DNA from 3 places in the Streptomyces sp. WAC00040 genome. Region 2 is predicted to be linked to each of the others. Evidence: predicted binding sites of a transcription regulator. Region 2 holds the regulator's gene; each other region holds the start of a gene.

Region 1 (3,274 bases), 2.1 Mb from region 2:
CCGCGACCGAGCGGCGGGTGGACTGCTCGACGCCGTTCGGGGTGAAGAACATCCGGCGGGCGTCCTCTTCGCCGAACTTCGCCGCCGCCCGCTGCCGCAGCCGCGCCTGCCCCAGCGCCGCGGAGACGAGGGGCGCCGGGTGCTCGCGTCGCAGGCGGGTCGCCACGGCCAGTTCACGGGCGGGGTCGTAGGAGGCCAGCGAGGCCAGCAGCGCTTCGCCCTCCTCGGTGCGCAGTGCGGTGAAGGCGGCGAGCGGATCGAGGTCGTTCACCGGGCCATTGTGGTCCAGGTGGGGGATGGTGCGCTCGTGGCGGCGGTGTCGGACCGATGAGCGGGCGGCGCGCTGACAGGATGCGTCGCCATGCAGCTAGTACGACAAAAGGGAAAATTGGGAGCGTATCGGGTCCGTGCGGCCCTTGTCTCGCTCGTTGTCGCCGCGCTCGGCTCCGCCTGTGCGGCCGAGGGGCCGCCGAAGGCACCCCGCCCCTCCCGGCCCGCCGCCGAGAAGGAAGCAGGGCAGGGGGCGCAGGCGCAGGAGCCGGACGCCCGGAAGGCGCGCGAAGCGGCCGGCGGCGGTGCGGCGCACCGGGAGAAGGCCGCGCTCAGCCAGAAGGCCCGCGCCGCCGCCGCGAAGAAGTGGGGCCTGAATCAGACGCCGCTCGCAGCGCCACCGCCACCCGCCGTCAAGCCTCGGATCGCCACCCGCAAGGGATTCGAGGTGAAGGGCGGAGAGGGGCTGCCGCCCGTGTTCACCACCGTCCCGACGAAGGAGAAGATCGTCTTCCTTACGATCGACGACGGCGCGGAGAAGGACCCCGAACTGCTGCGGATGATGTCCGACCTGCGGATCCCGTACAGCGCCTTCCTCAGCGACTACGTCATCAGCGACGACTACGGCTACTTCGAGAAGATGCGGGACAGCGGGGTGGCGCTGCACAACCACACGCTCAACCACCCTTATCTGCCCGGCCTTTCGTACGCCGAGCAGGAGCGTGAGATCTGCGGCCAGCAGGACAAGCTCGAGAAGCGCTACGGGAGCCGGCCCCGGCTCATGCGCCCGCCGTACGGGAACTACAACAAGGACACCCTGCGCGTCGCCAAGAAGTGCGGCGTCGAGGCCGTGCCGCTGTGGGCCGCGGAGGCGTTTCCCGACCACATGGAGTGGCGGGAGTGGGACCGGGACCTGCACCCGGGCGACATCATCCTCACGCACTTCCGCGGCGAGGGGGAATGGGAGGGCAGCATGCCGGACATGATCCGGCGGGTGATGCGGACTGTGACGGCGAAGGGCTACGCAGTGGCCAGGCTGGAGGACTACGTCTGAGACCGGGGACCGTCGGGCGGGGCCGGGGGCGGCGACCGGACGGCGGAACCATGGCCGGACGGGAGTCCGAATCGGAACGCCACGCGGTCTCGCATTGGCACTCCGCTTGACCGAGTGCTAATCGCAGTCATAGTCTCGGCCCTGGCACTCACCAAGTGAGAGTGCCAACACAGCGACGGGCAGGTCCGGCACCCGCGACGACGGATCCACCTGGTCGCCACCTCAGATCAGTTAACCCCGTGATCTCCGAAGGGGGAGGTCGGATCGTGACGACCGCCAGCTCCAAGGTTGCCATCAAGCCGCTCGAGGACCGCATTGTGGTCCAGCCGCTCGACGCCGAGCAGACCACGGCCTCTGGCCTGGTTATTCCGGACACCGCCAAGGAGAAGCCCCAGGAGGGCGTCGTCCTGGCCGTGGGCCCGGGCCGCTTCGAGAACGGCGAGCGCCTGCCGCTCGACGTGAAGACCGGCGACATCGTGCTGTACAGCAAGTACGGCGGCACCGAAGTGAAGTACAGCGGCGAGGAGTACCTCGTCCTCTCGGCCCGCGACGTGCTCGCGATCGTCGAGAAGTAGAAAAGCAGGGGCGCGCTCAGGGGTCATCGACCCCTGGGACTCCGCGCCAGTTCTGCCTTGAGCTGCGCCCCTGGCCACCCCGCTGATGCCGGGCGGCGAGGGGCGCAGTTCTTTGAACACGAAATCCGAGAGGGCTGAACCGCTCCCATGGCGAAGATCCTGAAGTTCGACGAGGACGCCCGTCGCGCCCTCGAGCGCGGCGTCAACAAGCTTGCCGACACGGTCAAGGTGACGATCGGCCCCCGTGGCCGCAACGTCGTCATCGACAAGAAGTTCGGCGCTCCCACCATCACCAACGACGGCGTCACCATCGCCCGCGAGGTCGAGATCGAGGACCCGTACGAGAACCTGGGCGCCCAGCTGGTGAAGGAGGTGGCGACCAAGACCAACGACATCGCGGGTGACGGTACGACCACCGCCACCGTGCTGGCCCAGGCGCTGGTCCGCGAGGGTCTGCGCAACGTCGCCGCCGGCGCTTCCCCGGCCGCCCTGAAGAAGGGCATCGACGCCGCGGTCAAGGCCGTGTCCGAGGAGCTCCTCGCGACCGCCCGCCCGATCGAGGACAAGGCCGACATCGCCGCCGTGGCCGCGCTCTCCGCGCAGGACCAGCAGGTCGGCGAGCTCATCGCCGAGGCGATGGACAAGGTCGGCAAGGACGGTGTCATCACCGTCGAGGAGTCCAACACCTTCGGTCTGGAGCTCGACTTCACCGAGGGCATGGCCTTCGACAAGGGCTACCTGTCCCCGTACATGGTGACCGACCAGGAGCGTATGGAGGCCGTCCTCGACGACCCGTACATCCTGATCCACCAGGGCAAGATCACCTCCATCCAGGACATGCTGCCGCTGCTGGAGAAGGTCATCCAGGCCGGTGGCTCCAAGCCGCTGCTGATCATCGCCGAGGATGTCGAGGGCGAGGCGCTCTCCACCCTCGTCGTGAACAAGATCCGCGGCACCTTCAACGCGGTGGCCGTCAAGGCCCCCGGCTTCGGCGACCGCCGCAAGGCGATGCTCGGCGACATGGCCACCCTCACCGGTGCCACCGTCATCGCCGAAGAGGTCGGCCTCAAGCTGGACCAGGCCGGTCTGGACGTGCTGGGCACCGCCCGCCGCGTGACGATCACCAAGGACGACACCACGATCGTCGACGGTGGCGGCAAGAGCGAGGACGTCGCGGGCCGCGTCAACCAGATCAAGGCCGAGATCGAGTCCACCGACTCCGACTGGGACCGCGAGAAGCTCCAGGAGCGCCTCGCGAAGCTGGCCGGCGGCGTGTGCGTGATCAAGGTCGGCGCCGCCACCGAGGTGGAGCTCAAGGAGAAGAAGCACCGTCTCGAGGACGCCATCTCCGCGACCCGCGCCGCGGTCGAGGAGG
Region 2 (3,274 bases):
TCGATGCGCAGGTCGTCGCCCCACACCCGCTCCACGAGTTCCGCGTCGTGGCGGCCCTCCACATAGATGCGGCCCGCGCGGGCGACCCGGGCCCGGGCACCGGGAACGGCGAGAGAGCCGGAGGCCGTTCGGGACGGACGGGACGGGCCCGCCGGGGTCGGACGGACCAGCGTGACGACCTTGCCCTCCAGCAGGAAGCCCCGCGGCTCGAGCGGGAACACGCGGTGCTTGCCGAAGCGGTCCTCCAGGGTGACCGTGCCCGCCTCGCAGCGGATCACCGCGCCGCAGAAGCCGGTCGACACCTCCTCCACCACCAGCTCGGGGTCGGCCGGGACCTCCGGCACGGGCTTCGACCGCTTCCACGGCGGCGTGAGATCAGGGCTGTAGCTGCGCATTCGCACGACGATACGGCCGCACGCCGCTACGACACGCCGAAACGCGCCGCCAGTTCGTCGCGCTGGGCCCGTACGAACGCCGCGTCGACCACCGCGCCGTGCCCGGGGACGTACAGGGCGTCCTCGCCGCCGAGCGCCAGCAGTCTGTCGAGGGCGGCGGGCCACCGCGGACCGACGGCGTCCGTGCCGGCCTGGGGCTCCCCGGACTCCTCCACCAGGTCTCCGCAGAACACCACCTCCCGTTCCGCGGGCACCAGCAGCGCCAGATCGTGGCCCGAGTGGCCGGGGCCCACGTTCGCCAGCAGCACCTGGCGCCCTCCCAGGTCGAGCGTCCACTCCCCGGACACCGCATGCTGCGGCGCCACCACCATGTCCGCGGCCTCCGCCGCGTCCTCGGGCGCGACCCCGTGCCGGATCGCGGTGTCGCGGATCTCGTCCCGCTCCCGGCGCAGCAGCGTGTCCATGCCCACAGCCCCGTACACCTCCGCCCCCGAGAAGGCGGCCGTGCCCAGCACATGGTCGAAATGGGGATGGCTGAGTGCGATGTGCGTCACGCGGCGCCCGCCCGTCAGCGCCTGCGCCTGGGCGCGCAGCTCGGCGCCCTCACGGAGCGTGGAGCCCGTGTCGTACAGCAGCACCCCGTCCTCGCCCGCGACCAGGCCGACGGTCGCGTCCCATCCCGGGAGGCGGCGGCGGCCGACTCCCTCGGCCAGCCGTTCCCAGCCGAAGTCTTCCCAACTGACGTCCATACGGCGACGCTATCCGCATCACATCCGCATCGACCTGCGCGGGCCGCACGAGCGCGTGTCCGACCGCACGGTCGGCCGCCCTTGCTACCTGTGTACCCCGCAGCCGTACACTGGCCGGGGGAATGCTGGCACTCGGGCGCACCGAGTGCCAGGACACACAGAGGAACCACAGCTGGAGGTGCGCGAATGCTCAGCGAACGCAGGCTCGAGGTGCTGCGCGCCATCGTCCAGGACTACGTCGGCACCGAGGAGCCTGTCGGCTCCAAGGCCCTCACCGAGCGTCACAACCTTGGCGTCTCCCCGGCCACCGTCCGCAACGACATGGCCGTGCTGGAGGAGGAGGGCTTCATCGCCCAGCCCCACACCAGCGCCGGACGGATCCCCACGGACAAGGGATACCGGCTGTTCGTCGACCGGCTGGCCGGCGTCAAGCCGCTGTCGTCGCCGGAGCGCCGCGCCATCCAGAACTTCCTGGACGGGGCGGTCGACCTCGACGACGTCGTGGGACGTACGGTGCGGCTGCTGGCGCAGCTGACCCGGCAGGTCGCCGTCGTGCAGTACCCGTCGCTGACCCGGTCCACGGTCCGGCACGTGGAGCTCCTCTCCCTCGCGCCCGCCCGCCTGATGCTCGTGCTGATCACGGACACGGGCCGGGTCGAGCAGCGCATGATCGACTGCCCCGCCCCGTTCGGCGACGCCTCACTCGCGGACCTGCGGGCCCGGCTCAACAGCCGGGTCGTGGGGCGCCGCTTCGCGGACGTCCCGCAGCTGGTGCAGGATCTTCCCGATTCCTTCGAGCACGAGGACCGCGGCACCGTCTCCACGGTGCTCTCCACACTGCTCGAGACCCTGGTCGAGGAGACCGAGGAGCGGCTCGTGATCGGCGGCACCGCCAATCTGACCCGCTTCGGACACGATTTCCCGCTGACCATCCGGCCCGTGCTGGAGGCGCTCGAGGAGCATGTGGTGCTCCTCAAGCTGCTCGGCGAGGCGAATGAGTCGGGCGGTATGGGCATGACCGTACGTATCGGTCACGAGAACGCCCATGAAGGCCTCAACTCCACGTCCGTGGTCTCGGTCGGCTACGGTTCGGGCGACGAGGCAGTAGCGAAACTCGGCGTGGTCGGACCGACCCGCATGGACTACCCCGGAACGATGGGAGCGGTACGCGCAGTGGCACGTTACGTCGGACAGATCCTGGCGGAGTCGTAAGTGGCCACGGACTATTACGCCGTACTCGGCGTACGCCGCGACGCATCGCAGGACGAGATCAAGAAGGCCTTCCGCCGCCTCGCGCGCGAACTCCACCCGGACGTGAATCCGGATCCGAAGACGCAGGAGCGCTTCAAGGAGATCAACGCCGCGTACGAGGTGCTCTCGGACCCGCAGAAGAAGCAGGTCTACGATCTCGGCGGCGACCCGCTGTCGCAGGCAGGAGGCGGCGGCGCCGGGGGCTTCGGCGCGGGCGGCTTCGGCAACTTCTCCGACATCATGGACGCGTTCTTCGGCACGGCGTCGCAGCGCGGACCGCGCTCGCGCACCCGCCGCGGCCAGGACGCGATGATCCGGCTGGAGATCGAGCTCAACGAAGCGGCCTTCGGCACCACGAAGGACATCCAGGTCGACACGGCCGTCGTCTGCACGACCTGCTCCGGCGAGGGCGCGGCACCCGGCACATCGGCGCAGACCTGCGACATGTGCCGAGGGCGCGGTGAGGTCTCGCAGGTGACACGGTCCTTCCTGGGCCAGGTCATGACGTCGAGGCCCTGCCCGCAGTGCCAGGGCTTCGGCACGGTCGTGCCGACCCCGTGCCCGGAGTGCGCCGGCGACGGCCGCGTCCGGTCGCGGCGGACGCTGACGGTGAAGATCCCGGCCGGTGTCGACAACGGCACCCGGATCCAGCTCGCGGGCGAGGGCGAGGTCGGCCCCGGCGGCGGCCCCGCCGGTGACCTGTACGTCGAGATCCACGAGGTCGCCCACCCCGTCTTCCAGCGGCGCGGCGACGACCTGCACTGCACGGTGACGATCCCCATGACCGCGGCGGCGCTGGGCACGAAGTGCCCGCTCGAGACGCTCGACGGCGTGGAGGAGGTCGACATCCGACCGGGCACGCAGTCCGGCCAGTCGATC
Region 3 (3,274 bases), 980 kb from region 2:
CCGACGGGCAGGTTGCGCACCTTCTCGACGATGACGCCGCCCTCGAGACCACCGTTGACGGCGATCTGCTTGAGCGGGGCCTCCAGCGCGAGCTTCACGGCGTTGGCGCCGGTCGCCTCGTCGCCCTGGAGCTCGAGCTTCTCGAAGACCGAGGAGGCCTGGAGCAGGGCCACGCCACCACCGGCGACGATGCCCTCCTCGACGGCCGCCTTCGCGTTGCGAACGGCGTCCTCGATGCGGTGCTTGCGCTCCTTGAGCTCGACCTCGGTCGCGGCGCCGGCCTTGATGACGGCCACGCCGCCGGCCAGCTTCGCGAGGCGCTCCTGGAGCTTCTCGCGGTCGTAGTCCGAGTCGCTGTTCTCGATCTCCGCACGGATCTGGTTGACGCGGCCCTGGACCTGGTCGCTGTCACCGGCACCGTCGACGATCGTGGTCTCGTCCTTGGTGATGACGACCTTGCGGGCGCGGCCCAGCAGGTCCAGGCCGGCGTTCTCGAGCTTGAGGCCGACCTCCTCGGAGATGACCGTGCCGCCCGTGAGGATGGCGATGTCGTTCAGCATGGCCTTGCGGCGGTCGCCGAAGCCCGGGGCCTTGACGGCGACGGACTTGAAGGTGCCGCGGATCTTGTTGACGACCAGGGTCGACAGGGCCTCACCCTCGACGTCCTCGGCGATGATCAGCAGCGGCTTGCCGGACTGCATGACCTTCTCCAGCAGCGGAAGGAGGTCCTTCACGTTGCCGACCTTGGAGTTGACGATCAGGATGTACGGGTCGTCCAGGGACGCCTCCATACGCTCCATGTCGGTGGCGAAGTACGCCGAGATGTAGCCCTTGTCGAAGCGCATACCCTCGGTGAGCTCGAGCTCCAGACCGAAGGTCTGGGACTCCTCGACGGTGATGACGCCTTCCTTGCCGACCTTGTCCATGGCCTCGGCGATGAGCTCACCGATCTGGACGTCAGCGGCGGAGATGGAGGCGGTGGAGGCGATCTGCTCCTTGGTCTCCACGTCCTTGGCCTGCTCGAGCAGGGCGCCGGAGACGGCCTCGACGGCCTTCTCGATGCCGCGCTTCAGGGCCATCGGGTTGGCGCCGGCGGCCACGTTGCGCAGGCCCTCACGGACGAGCGCCTGGGCGAGAACGGTCGCGGTGGTCGTACCGTCACCGGCGACGTCGTCCGTCTTCTTGGCGACTTCCTTGACCAGCTCGGCGCCGATCTTCTCGTACGGGTCCTCGAGCTCGATCTCCTTGGCGATGGAAACACCATCGTTGGTGATCGTGGGGGCGCCCCACTTCTTCTCGAGGACGACGTTGCGACCCTTGGGGCCAAGGGTGACCTTGACGGCGTCGGCGAGCTGGTTCATCCCGCGCTCGAGACCGCGCCGTGCCTCCTCGTCGAACGCGATGATCTTGGCCATGTGAAGTGGTCCTCCCGGACTGGGGTGGATTGCTTCGGATCGCATCCGGCGCCCGCGACGGACGGCCTGCGCGCCTTGTGGTTCCTTGCCCCACCCGGCTCGCGGGCCTCACCGACCCGATCCAAGTTCTGTCACTCTCACTGGGAGAGTGCTAACGCCAATGATTAGCACTCGACCCATGAGAGTGCAAGCGCCTTCGAGCAAGGCCGCCCGGCGGAAGGCGGTCGGGCGTGGGGTGGGCGCAGGCTTTCCCGAGGGACGCCGCGGCCGGCGCCGGCGCCCGCGGCGGTGTCAGGACACGCGTGAGGGGCCCGCTTCCCGGTGGCCGGGAGGCGAGCCCCTCATGCGTGAGTGCGTCGGTGGCCGATCGCGCCTCGATCAGTTGGATCAGACGGCGAGCTTGACCATGTCCGCCTGCGGACCCTTCTGGCCCTGCGAGATCTCGAATTCGACTCGCTGACCTTCTTCAAGGGTGCGGTAACCGTCCATCTGGATCGCACTGTAGTGGACGAAAACATCCGCACCACCGTCGACCGCGATGAAGCCGTACCCCTTCTCCGCGTTGAACCACTTGACGGTGCCCTGAGCCATGCCTAACTCCCCTATTACTGGCCCTTGCGCAGGACCGCACTTCGCGGACCCGGGTCAGACCTCCACCCCAGCAGGAGGGGTGTGCGCCGGAACGCGTCGACCGCGGCTGAATGTATCTGCCCAACTGCCCTCTGCAACAGGTCAATCGGACGAGAAATCTGGGCAGGACCGAACGACCGATCCGTGTCAATTCATGGAATTCCGGGGCAAGTCGGGCCCGGCAAATAACGCCTAAGTGGCAATTCGATCGCATGGTTCGGCCGCATTCTTGCGGAAGTTGAAGGCATTCTCGAGCGGCCGGCGAAGGGGGCTTCCCAAACTCTACCGCGCTCAACCCTGCAGAATTGCCCCCTCCGCTTCTCTCGCGGAGGGGGCAATTTCAGTAACTGCGGGTAAATCTCTGGGGAGAGCTCAGCGGCCGCTCCCCCTATTCCGTCAACCGCCGGCGACGGCGGGGATGATCGACACGCCCGCACCGTCCGGCGTGGCCGTCTCCAGGCCCTGCTCGAAGCGGACGTCGTCGTCGTTCACGTACACGTTGACGAACCGGCGCAGCTTGCCCTGGTCGTCCAGGACGCGGGCCGCGATACCCGTGTGGTTCTTCTCCAGGTCCGCGATGACCTCGGCGAGGGTCGCGCCCTCCGCCGGGACCTCGGCCCGGCCGCCCGTGTACGTACGGAGGATGGTGGGGATGCGGACGTTGACGCTCATGTTCGTCACCTCTCGGCGGAGTACGGCGTGGCAGTGCGGAGCAAGGTTCTCAGTGGGCGGCCAGGCCCGCGTCGCGGAACGCGTCCAGGCTCGGGCGGATGACGGCGGTCGCCTGCGAGGTCTCCGCGACGGCGTCGAGGGTCTTGAGACCGTCGCCGGTGTTGAGCACGACGGTGGTGAGCGCCGGGTCGAGCAGGCCCGCCTCGATCAGCTTCTTCGTCACACCCACCGTCACGCCACCGGCCGTCTCGGCGAAGATGCCCTCGGTGCGGGCCAGCAGCTTGATCGCGTCGACGACCTGCTCGTCATTGACGTCCTCGACGGCCCCGCCCGTGCGGCGCGCGATGTCCAGCACGTACGGGCCGTCGGCCGGGTTGCCGATGGCGAGGGACTTGGCGATGGTGTTCGGCTTCTGGGGCCGCACGACGTCGTGGCCGGCCTTGAAGGCGGTCGACACCGGCGAGCAGCCCTCGGCCTGGGCCCCGAAGATCTTGTACGGCCTGTCCTCGACGAGCCCGAGCTTGATCAGCTCCTGAAGACCCTTGTCGATCTTCGTG

Evidence for each region. Region 2 encodes HrcA, which represses chaperone genes, less so after heat shock. Its sites were predicted from a motif close to TTNGCACTCNGNNNNNCNGAGTGCNAA; they were not measured.
Region 1: groES (co-chaperone GroES) is a predicted target of HrcA. The motif match lies at 1,419-1,445, and genes of this name have one in related genera.
Region 3: groL (chaperonin GroEL) is a predicted target of HrcA. The motif match lies at 1,544-1,570, and genes of this name have one in related genera.

Annotation. Positions count from the first base shown of each region.
Region 1 covers NZ_JAKQZE010000001.1:2,423,029-2,426,302, forward strand. Annotated here, with positions in the region: gene MDN94_RS11210 (class I SAM-dependent methyltransferase) at 1-271, opposite strand, end outside; gene MDN94_RS11215 (polysaccharide deacetylase family protein) at 362-1,324, shown strand; gene groES (co-chaperone GroES) at 1,591-1,899, shown strand; gene groL (chaperonin GroEL) at 2,047-3,274, shown strand, end outside.
Region 2 covers NZ_JAKQZE010000001.1:356,515-359,788, reverse strand. Annotated here, with positions in the region: gene MDN94_RS01730 (DUF3097 domain-containing protein) at 1-395, opposite strand, end outside; gene MDN94_RS01725 (MBL fold metallo-hydrolase) at 422-1,144, opposite strand; gene hrcA (heat-inducible transcriptional repressor HrcA) at 1,331-2,356, shown strand; gene dnaJ (molecular chaperone DnaJ) at 2,357-3,274, shown strand, end outside.
Region 3 covers NZ_JAKQZE010000001.1:1,334,102-1,337,375, forward strand. Annotated here, with positions in the region: gene groL (chaperonin GroEL) at 1-1,415, opposite strand, end outside; gene MDN94_RS06015 (cold-shock protein) at 1,803-2,006, opposite strand; gene MDN94_RS06020 (MoaD/ThiS family protein) at 2,442-2,717, opposite strand; gene thrC (threonine synthase) at 2,767-3,274, opposite strand, start outside.